DNA from 4 places in the Mesorhizobium sp. CCNWLY176 genome. Region 2 is predicted to be linked to each of the others. Evidence: predicted binding sites of a transcription regulator. Region 2 holds the regulator's gene; each other region holds the start of a gene.
What was found. The regulator LexA, encoded in region 2, represses DNA repair genes until DNA is damaged. The targets are predictions, from matches to a motif close to TGTTCNNNNTGTGTTCNG.
Positions count from the first base shown of each region.

Region 1: the regulator LexA is predicted to act here: its motif matches at 1,098-1,115, upstream of uvrA (excinuclease ABC subunit UvrA).
Region 3: the regulator LexA is predicted to act here: its motif matches at 885-902, upstream of WBQ96_RS16085 (DNA recombination protein RmuC).
Region 4: the regulator LexA is predicted to act here: its motif matches at 1,239-1,256, upstream of WBQ96_RS13110 (ImuA family protein).

Region 1 covers NZ_JBBBDZ010000008.1:92,844-95,043, forward strand. Annotated here, with positions in the region: gene WBQ96_RS15070 (dual specificity protein phosphatase family protein) at 1-373, opposite strand, end outside; gene uvrA (excinuclease ABC subunit UvrA) at 1,268-2,200, shown strand, end outside.
Region 2 covers NZ_JBBBDZ010000016.1:134,432-136,631, forward strand. Annotated here, with positions in the region: gene WBQ96_RS23105 (ComEC/Rec2 family competence protein) at 1-732, shown strand, start outside; gene lexA (transcriptional repressor LexA) at 753-1,469, opposite strand; gene WBQ96_RS23115 (molybdopterin molybdotransferase MoeA) at 1,652-2,200, opposite strand, start outside.
Region 3 covers NZ_JBBBDZ010000009.1:29,631-31,830, reverse strand. Annotated here, with positions in the region: gene fmt (methionyl-tRNA formyltransferase) at 1-55, opposite strand, end outside; gene WBQ96_RS16095 (hypothetical protein) at 58-243, opposite strand; gene def (peptide deformylase) at 301-831, opposite strand; gene WBQ96_RS16085 (DNA recombination protein RmuC) at 935-2,170, shown strand.
Region 4 covers NZ_JBBBDZ010000006.1:298,052-300,251, forward strand. Annotated here, with positions in the region: gene WBQ96_RS13105 (DUF6504 family protein) at 1-269, opposite strand, end outside; gene WBQ96_RS13110 (ImuA family protein) at 199-1,218, opposite strand; gene WBQ96_RS13115 (metallopeptidase family protein) at 1,419-1,853, shown strand; gene WBQ96_RS13120 (YunG family protein) at 1,862-2,200, shown strand.

The DNA.
Region 1 (2,200 bases), on a different contig from region 2:
AGAGTGCCGATACCAGCCCGCTGCGATCAGCGCCCGACTGACAGTGAACGAGCAGCGGCTTCCTGGCCTTGCGCATTATCGCAACAAGCCTGGCGATCTGCTTGCTGTCCATCTCCGTGATCGAACTGACGCGAAAATCGATCTGCTTGATCCCAAGTTTTGCGTTTTCCGCCTTCTCGGCCTCGTACCAGGCGAAGCCATTATGCGGCCCCCTGAGGTTGATAACGGACTTCACGCCATACTTCGCAGCGTATTCTCCCAACTGGCGCGGCGTCGGCTGCGCCGCCCGATAGAACTCGCCGGGCACGACCGTATGGAAGTTTCCGGACAGTTGCAGGTCACAAAGGAATGCGCCGAGCGCCAGCAGCGGCACTGCGAAAGCCACTGAGATCCAGACGCCCGCCCGCGCAGGCGCCAACCGCTTTCCAAACAACGTCATACTCAAGGCCTCGCGAAACCGGGCGTTGCCTTGTCTTGATGAAAAAGGACGTCGGCATTGGCAGGCGCGAATTTCCTCGGCGATTGCGGCAAATCGCGGTTAGCCGTGAGGCGGCACGGCGGCGGAGATTTGTTATTGTGGCGTCAAACCACGTTTTCGAGGGGGATGTCGGCCCGGATCACGAAAACAGCCTCGCCGCTCATTCAAGAGCGGTCGAGGCTTTGATGACATTCTTGCCAACTGCCGGGAGTGTTTTACCGGCTTTGCTTTCGGATGCTACGCGGCTTCAGCCAACGATCCGACTAGTGGTCTCTGATTTTCGTTTTGGGAACGGCAGGTCACAGTCTGCCGGGCAAGCCCGGCACTTATGCCTGGCGCGGCTCCGCGCATTCGCAGAGCCATTGGGAACTATCAGGTGGGGTCATGCCTCGCTCCTGTGTCAGTTTCTCCAAAGTCTTCCGAAGCGCTTATTCGCTCGTTTGCGGCGTCTCGCAAACCGCCTACCGGCTGCGAAGAACATCGAAGGATGCTCGGCTCCAGATGACCTTTGAAGTCTGCTCCTTCGATTTTTGTGCGTCAACCGCGCGAAGCCTTGCCGGCAAAAATGTGATCGGCCTGTAACAAAGCCATATGGCTTATGCACAATATGTCAGTAGCGTGTTCGGCCTTTGTTCTTTCTGCTTGCTCCGCGCGGCCAAAGGCGGCTAAACCCTGCTGACAGCGAGGGACGATGCGTCCCTCGACAGAGCGGCAAAAATACCTACATGACCGGTTGGCCGGATAAACCAGCCAATCCGACAAATTCCTGATCGAGGCGGCAGACCCGGCATGGTCGACCATAAATATCTTTCCATTCGCGGCGCGCGCGAACACAATCTGAAAAACATCGATCTCGACCTTCCCCGGGATTCGCTGATCGTCATGACCGGCCTCTCAGGCTCCGGCAAATCGTCGCTGGCGTTCGATACGATCTATGCCGAGGGCCAGCGCCGCTATGTCGAGAGCCTTTCGGCCTATGCGCGCCAGTTCCTCGAGATGATGCAGAAGCCGGATGTCGACCAGATCGACGGCCTGTCTCCGGCCATCTCCATCGAGCAGAAGACGACCTCGCGCAATCCGCGCTCGACGGTCGGCACAGTCACCGAAATCTACGACTATATGCGCCTGCTGTTCGCGCGCGTCGGCGTGCCCTATTCGCCGGCGACGGGCCTGCCGATCGAGAGCCAGACGGTTTCGCAGATGGTCGACCGCGTGCTGGCGCTGGAAGAAGGCACACGTCTCTTCATCATGGCGCCGATGGTGCGCGGCCGTAAGGGCGAGTACCGCAAGGAACTGGCCGAACTCCTGAAGAAGGGCTTTCAGCGCGTCAAGGTCGATGGCGTCTTCTATGAGATCGCCGATGTTCCGGCGCTCGACAAGAAGTACAAGCATGACATCGACGTCGTCGTCGACCGCGTCGTCGTGCGCGGCGATCTGGCGACGCGGCTTGCGGATTCGATCGAGACCGCGCTGAAGCTGGCTGACGGGCTGGCTGTCGCGGAATTCGCCGACAAGCCGCTGGACGCCAGCCAGACCGGCGAGGATTCCGTCAACAAGTCGAAGAACGAGACGCATGAGCGCATCCTGTTCTCGGAAAAATTCGCCTGCCCGGTTTCCGGCTTCACCATTCCTGAGATCGAGCCGCGGCTGTTCTCCTTCAACAACCCGTTCGGCGCGTGCCCGGCCTGCGACGGCCTCGGCAACCAGCGCGCCATCGATGCC
Region 2 (2,200 bases):
GCGCCCGACATTCTCGTCTCGGAAGATGCGAGACTGGTGGCTGTACCGGTCGATGATGAAAATCTCGCAGTCAACCGCGCGCGGCCGAACGAATTCACGATCGAAAACTGGAAGCGCGCGCTGTTATCGGAAAATCTGATCAAGCCGGTCGATACGATTAACGATGCCGGCAAGAAAAAGCCAAGCCGGGAAGGGCGTCGTAATTCGTCGAACGGCACGTCCTTCGATGATTCCGCGGAAAATGAAGCAGCCGGTCTTGCATCAAGCGATACGACTATTTCGTCCGAACAATCTCCCGGAAAGCTGGCGAACTTGCTCCCCGCTGGTTTCGACTGCCACGATGGTCTTTGTCTGGCGACGCACCGATCCGGCGCGATTATCGCACACGCCGCCGATTGGCGTTCCGCGCGGCGCGCCTGCGATTATACGAGCCTTATCGTGGTCGACGACGCGACAGCCGAGGATGTCTGCGAGGAACCGGTGCCACTTGTCGTCACCAAACGCGAACTGGCCAAATTCGGCAGTGCCGCCATCTATCTGAATGGAGACATTTCAGAGCGACGCGCCGAAATCCGCTTTGCGCTGACACAACCGTATCGCCCCTGGCATACGCAGCGAGCCTTTTCTCGAGAGGCGCGCGGGTTGTCGCCATATCAACTAAGAGAAAGTAAGCCGGCGAACAATCAGTTCAAAAAGTCCAGATACTCAAATTCGCGAAGCGCCAAACCGTAACCTGGCGGCGCCGCGCATCATCAGTAGCGCCGGATCAATCCCACCAGCTTGCCCTGGACCTTCACGCGGTCAGGTCCGAAAATCCGCGTTTCATAGGCCGGGTTTGCTGCCTCCAGCGCAATCGATGCGCCCTTGCGGCGGAAGCGCTTGAGCGTGGCCTCCTCTTCATCCACCAGCGCAACGACGATTTCGCCGGGATTTGCCGTGTTGGCATTTCGGATGATGACCGTGTCGCCGTCAAAAATGCCGGCCTCGATCATCGAATCGCCTTTGACTTCAAGGGCGTAGTGCTCGCCGCCCATGATCATCTCCGGCGGCACGGAGATGGAATGCGTCTTGTGCTGGATGGCCTCGATCGGCACACCGGCGGCAATCCGGCCCATTACCGGGATTGATACAGCGGACCCGACATCGTCATTGCCGGCCACAGGGCTACGCGCAGGTTCCGGCCGACGGCCGAGGCTTCCTTCGATGACGCTCGGCGAGAATTTCGCGCGCTGCGGCGCCAGCCCGGGAGCCATGGAATCGGGCAAACGCAGAACTTCGAGCGCTCGAGCACGATTCGGTAGTCGGCGAATGAACCCGCGCTCTTCAAGAGCCGTGATCAACCTGTGGATGCCGGATTTCGACGCAAGGTCCAACGCTTCCTTCATTTCATCGAAGGAGGGGGGGATTCCGGCTTCTTTCATCCTCTCGTGGATGAACATTAGAAGCTCGTGTTGCTTGCGCGTCAGCATGGCCACCCCCGAAGAATCAAATCAAAAACAAAACCAGAACAAACACTATCTGTTCCATTTGTGTTCTGCAACCGTTTAAATTTTAATGAATATATTAACGTGGTGGAAACAATACGCGAACACTCCGACTTTGGAGACTCTCGACCGAACAGGAGCGGAACGAAAGTCTCTGAAGCTTCAGGTCAGCGAATTTTCAGGACGGTGCACGGCGCGCCGGCCTCAGCCGCCGGCGCAAAAGGCTCGCGGATAATCAATGCATTGGCCTCGGTGAAGGTCCTCAGCATCGAGGAGTCCTGGATCTCGAATGGCGTCGCAACGAGCCCGGTGTCGTCGTCTCGAAGAACGGCGCGCACATAGTCCTGACGCAGATCGTTGGCCTGCATCGCCGTGCCGAGGAACGCCTCATGAATGTCCGGCACATGGTGTCGCCCGCCAAGCCGCGCCAGCAGCGGCTTCAGGAACAGATGCGAGCAGACGAGGCTCGCCACCGGATTTCCGGGCAGGCCGATGCAGCGGGTGTGTCCAAGCCTGCCGAACATCAGCGGCTTGCCGGGCCGCATTGCAATCTTCCAGAAATCGAGGGTTACGCCTTCCTCGGTCAGCACGTCGTGGATGAAATCGTGGTCGCCAACCGATGCGCCGCCCAGCGTCACGATCACGTCAGCGCCGGCCTCCACGGCGCGCTTGATCAGCGCCGAGATGGCCTCCTTGCGATCGGGCGCGATGCCGAG
Region 3 (2,200 bases), on a different contig from region 2:
GAAGCGTGGGCACGGAAAAATCCGGCGTTCCCATGAAGATGACGCGAAGGGGCATCGTCAGCTTTGCAAGCCGGGAGATGTGTGCGGATGCGACAGGTTCCCTTCGGCCTGAGCAACGTTGGCCAGACCAAGTTCGATCAATCGGATAGCCTCTTCATCGACTGTGGTGCCGCGCATGCGCGCGTTTCTCTCGATCGCGCGAACAAGATCGTCATCGATGTTCTCTATCAATAAGTCAGCCACTTCGAGCACCCTTTGGGTTCACGTTCACAGGACCGCCGCCCGAAATAGCTTCGCCCCTCACCCCACCATGCGGCTTGGCGGGCGGTCCTTGGCAAGTTTCTTGAACTTCTTCACCACCATGTCGCGCTTGAGCTTGGAGATGTGGTCGATGAAGAGCACGCCGTTGAGATGGTCGATCTCGTGCTGCAGGCACGTGGCCAGCAGCCCATCGGCGGTGATTTCCTGTTCCTTGCCGTCGCGGTCGAGGAATTTCACCTGCACCGAAGCCGGGCGCTCGACCTCGGCATAATAATCTGGGATCGAAAGGCAGCCTTCCTCATAGACGGAGCGCTCATCCGAACTCTCGAGGACTTCCGGGTTGATGAAGACCTGTGGTGCCGGTTTTTCGTCTTCCTTGGCGAGATCGATCACCAGCATGCGCAGCGGCTCGCCGATCTGGATTGCCGCCAGCCCGATGCCCGGCGCGTCGTACATGGTTTCCAGCATGTCGTCGGCCAGCTTGCGCAGCGAATCGTCGACGCGCTCCAGCGGCTTGGAAAGCTGGCGCAACAGGGGATCGGGAAGGATGATCAGCGGCTTTATCGTCATGTCGCCTCACCTAAGACGTCGCAAGAAAAGCGTCAACTGTTTGCCTTTCATGATGTTCTCGTTTTGATCTGGTTTCTACAAACGAATCGCGTATCCTGCGGCAATGACAGACCTGCTATCCGAGCCGATACTGCGTCTTGGCGCCAGCGTGTTCACGCTCGGCCAGTTGCTTGCCTTTGGCGGAGCGTTGTTGCTGGCACTGTTTCTTGTGCTTGTCGCAGCGCTCTGGCGCTCGGCAAAAGCACGGGCTGAGGCAGCTCTTGAAGCAGCTAACCGCGCCGGCGAGGCAGATGCTCGGATGACCGCGATCCTGCAGTCGCAGGCCGAGATGCAGGGGCGCATGGGTGCGATGGCCGAAGTGTTCGGCTCGCGGCAGGCCGAACTCACCCAGTCGCTCAGTCAGCGCCTCGACGCCATGACCGGTCGGCTCGGCCAGACCATGACCGAACAGACCAAGTCGACGCATGAAAGCCTGGCCAAGCTGCAGGAGCGGCTGGCCGTCATCGATACCGCGCAGGGCAACATCCAGTCGCTCGCCGGGCAGGTGGTGCAATTGCAGGCGATCCTGTCCAACAAGCAGACGCGCGGCGCTTTCGGCCAGTCGCGAATGGAAGCGATCGTCGCCGACGGCCTGCCGCACGGCGCTTACGAGTTCCAGGCCACGCTTTCCAACGGCAACCGGCCGGACTGCCTGGTGAAGATGCCCAACGGCTCGCCGTCGCTGGTCATCGATGCGAAATTCCCGCTCGAAGCGTGGAATGCCATTCGTGCCGCTGAAGGCGCTGAGGCGCGAAAACTTGCCGCACAATCCTTTCGCCGGGACGTCGAAATCCACATCAGGGACATTTCGGACAAATATCTCATCAATGGCGAAACCCAGGACACGGCCTTCATGTTCGTGCCCTCGGAATCGGTGTTCAGCGAAATCCATGAGAATTTCGAGGCGCTGGTCCATCGTGCCCATCGCGCCCGCGTCGTTATCGTCTCGCCCTCGCTGCTGATGCTGTCGATCCAGGTCATCCAGGCGATCCTGAAAGATGCGCGCATGCGCGAGCAGGCCCATCTCATCCAGGGCGAGGTTACTCGCCTGATGGAGGATGTGTCGCGGCTGGACGAGCGCGTGCGAAAGCTTCAGGGCCATTTCGGCCAGACCGCAAAGGACATCGACGACATTCTTGTTTCGTCGAGCAAGGTCACCAAACGCGGCCAGAAGATCGAGGCGCTGGAGTTCGGCGACGGCCACGCCGACGAAGCAGCCGCTCCGCCCCCGCTGCCCGCACGCACCGCCGAATCCAAGACCGGGCAGCTGCGGCTGCGCGTCGTTGAAGAACGGGAATGAATTTTTTGACGTAAAGCTGTTGAAGACGGC
Region 4 (2,200 bases), on a different contig from region 2:
TTCTCGCCGCCGAAGAGATGGGCGCAGCCGGTGATGTCGAGAAACAGCCCGTCCAGCCCATCGAGCGCCACCAGCGGCGTATAGCGGTCGCACCAGTCGGCCAGGCTTTCGAGCAGCCTGCGGTCTGCTTGCGTGTCAGCCTCGACGATCTCTATGCCGGGATGCATGGCGCGTGCGTCGGCGATGCCCATGCCGGGCTTAAGCCTGAGCCGTTCGGCCTGCTCGTCGAGGGCGGCGATGCGCTGCGTGTTCTTTTCGCGATGGCTGATGACGAGGGGCGGCTGCGTCCGTGGCCGGCTTGAACGCCAGGATCGCCCCAGCCGCTGGCGCAATATCCGTTCGGTGGAAAGGTGCGGAAACCACAGCGCCATTATTCTTTGAGCCGAGACCATCTGGCCGTCTTTCTTCGAATGAGCGTTCATCGGCGTTCCACTCCAGCGTGAACTGTCCGGGCAAGGCATTGCGGCTTTTGTCGATCCTGACCGTGAAGCCGGGCGGGCCGATGGAATCGGGCAGGGGCCCAGTGATCGTCCAGCGCAGGGCGGCGGGTGCCGGCGAGACAACCAGGCGCACGGGGGCTGCGGTCGGCTCGGGCTGCGCTGCCTGGCGCAGCAGGAAGACGGGCCGGCCTGAATCCTGGGCACGATGATGCAGGCGCCGTGTCGCGACGAGGTCGAGCTTCTGCGGATTGCCGCGGATTTCCAGGATCACGGCTGAAAGCGCCTTCAGGCTTGCCGCCTCCTCGGCGATCCACATGGCATCCGCGAGTTTCGGCGCTTCCGCGATCATCAGGTTCTCCGGCGCGATGCCGAAACGGGCATGCAGGCCCGGAGCATAGGGAAAGCCCGCCTCGCGGAAGATTTCGTGCGTGCCGATCCACAGCACGGGCAGTTTCGGCTGCGCGGCATTCTTCACAAGCAGTCCGGCAAGCGCCAGGGCAAAACCTGCCACCGCGCCGGCGTCGCGGGTTTGTGCGCCATGGATTTCCGTCAGCGCGGCCTTGGGCAAGCCGCCGCCCAGTGCGGTGTCGAAATTCTCCGCGCCCGTCAGCAAAAGGTCTTGCACGACCGTGACCCCATGGCGGCGCAGCACCATGGTCTGCCCGGCCGGGTCTGTCCCGGCTGGGGGCGCCAGCCGCTCGGGCAGCGTGCCCTCTATGCGGGCGATTTTCTGGCGCAGGGCAAAAACGATTTCCTGCGCCACGGCGGATGTCGCCATGACGGTCTGCTTTTCTGATATGTTCCTGTTATGTTCTTATAGATTCCAGAGCGCGCCCGAAGAGTCAAGTGGAACGCGAGGAGAATTTATTCCTTTCGGGCGTTCAGCCGAACCGGCTGTCCCGGCTAATTTCCCGGTAAGCGCGCAAAAGCCTCGAAAGCCGTGCTCCGAAAGGCTATATGCGGTCAAAAGGGAAAAGAATGGCTCGCATCTACAAGACCCGCTCCTGGCACGACCAGCTTTCACCATCGATGGAAGAAATGGAGTTCATGGCTCTCGAAGCCTATGCTCACCTGCCGGAGGAGTTCCGCAAGCTCACCGGCGAGGTCATCATCCAGATCGCCGAATTTCCGACCGACGAGATCATGGACGATCTGTCGCTGGAAACGCCGTTTGACCTGCTTGGCCTGTTCGAAGGCCGTGGCATTGCCGAGCGCTGGAATCCGCAGACCGGCGAGGGGCCGAACCGGGTGACGCTCTATCGCCGCGCCATCCTGGATTACTGGTCAGAGAACGAGGAAACGCTGGGCGACATCGTCACCCATGTGCTCATCCATGAGATCGGCCACCATTTCGGCCTCTCCGATGACGATATGGAGAAGCTCGAGGAGGAGGCGGAACATCCTCAAAGCTGATCAATCCAGTGAGCGCTTTCAAAACACCCGATCAGCTTTATGAAAAGTTGAAGGCTGCGTGGAGTTCTGAAAGCTCGGGGGTTTGGAGCCTTGATAACCCCGCGAGAGGGCAGTGCAGCGTTACCTCGCTTGTCGTGCAGGATGCGTTTGGAGGCGAAATCCTCAAAACCCGGACGAAAGGCGGCACGCATTTCTACAATATGATCGACGGCGTCAGATGGGATCTGACCGTCAGCCAGTTCGATTATCCAATACCTTTCGAAGACCTGCCATCCAACCGCGATGAGGCGATGGCAGATACTTCGCCTCGCCAGTATGAGGCGCTCAAAGCCAGACTAGGCTTGTAA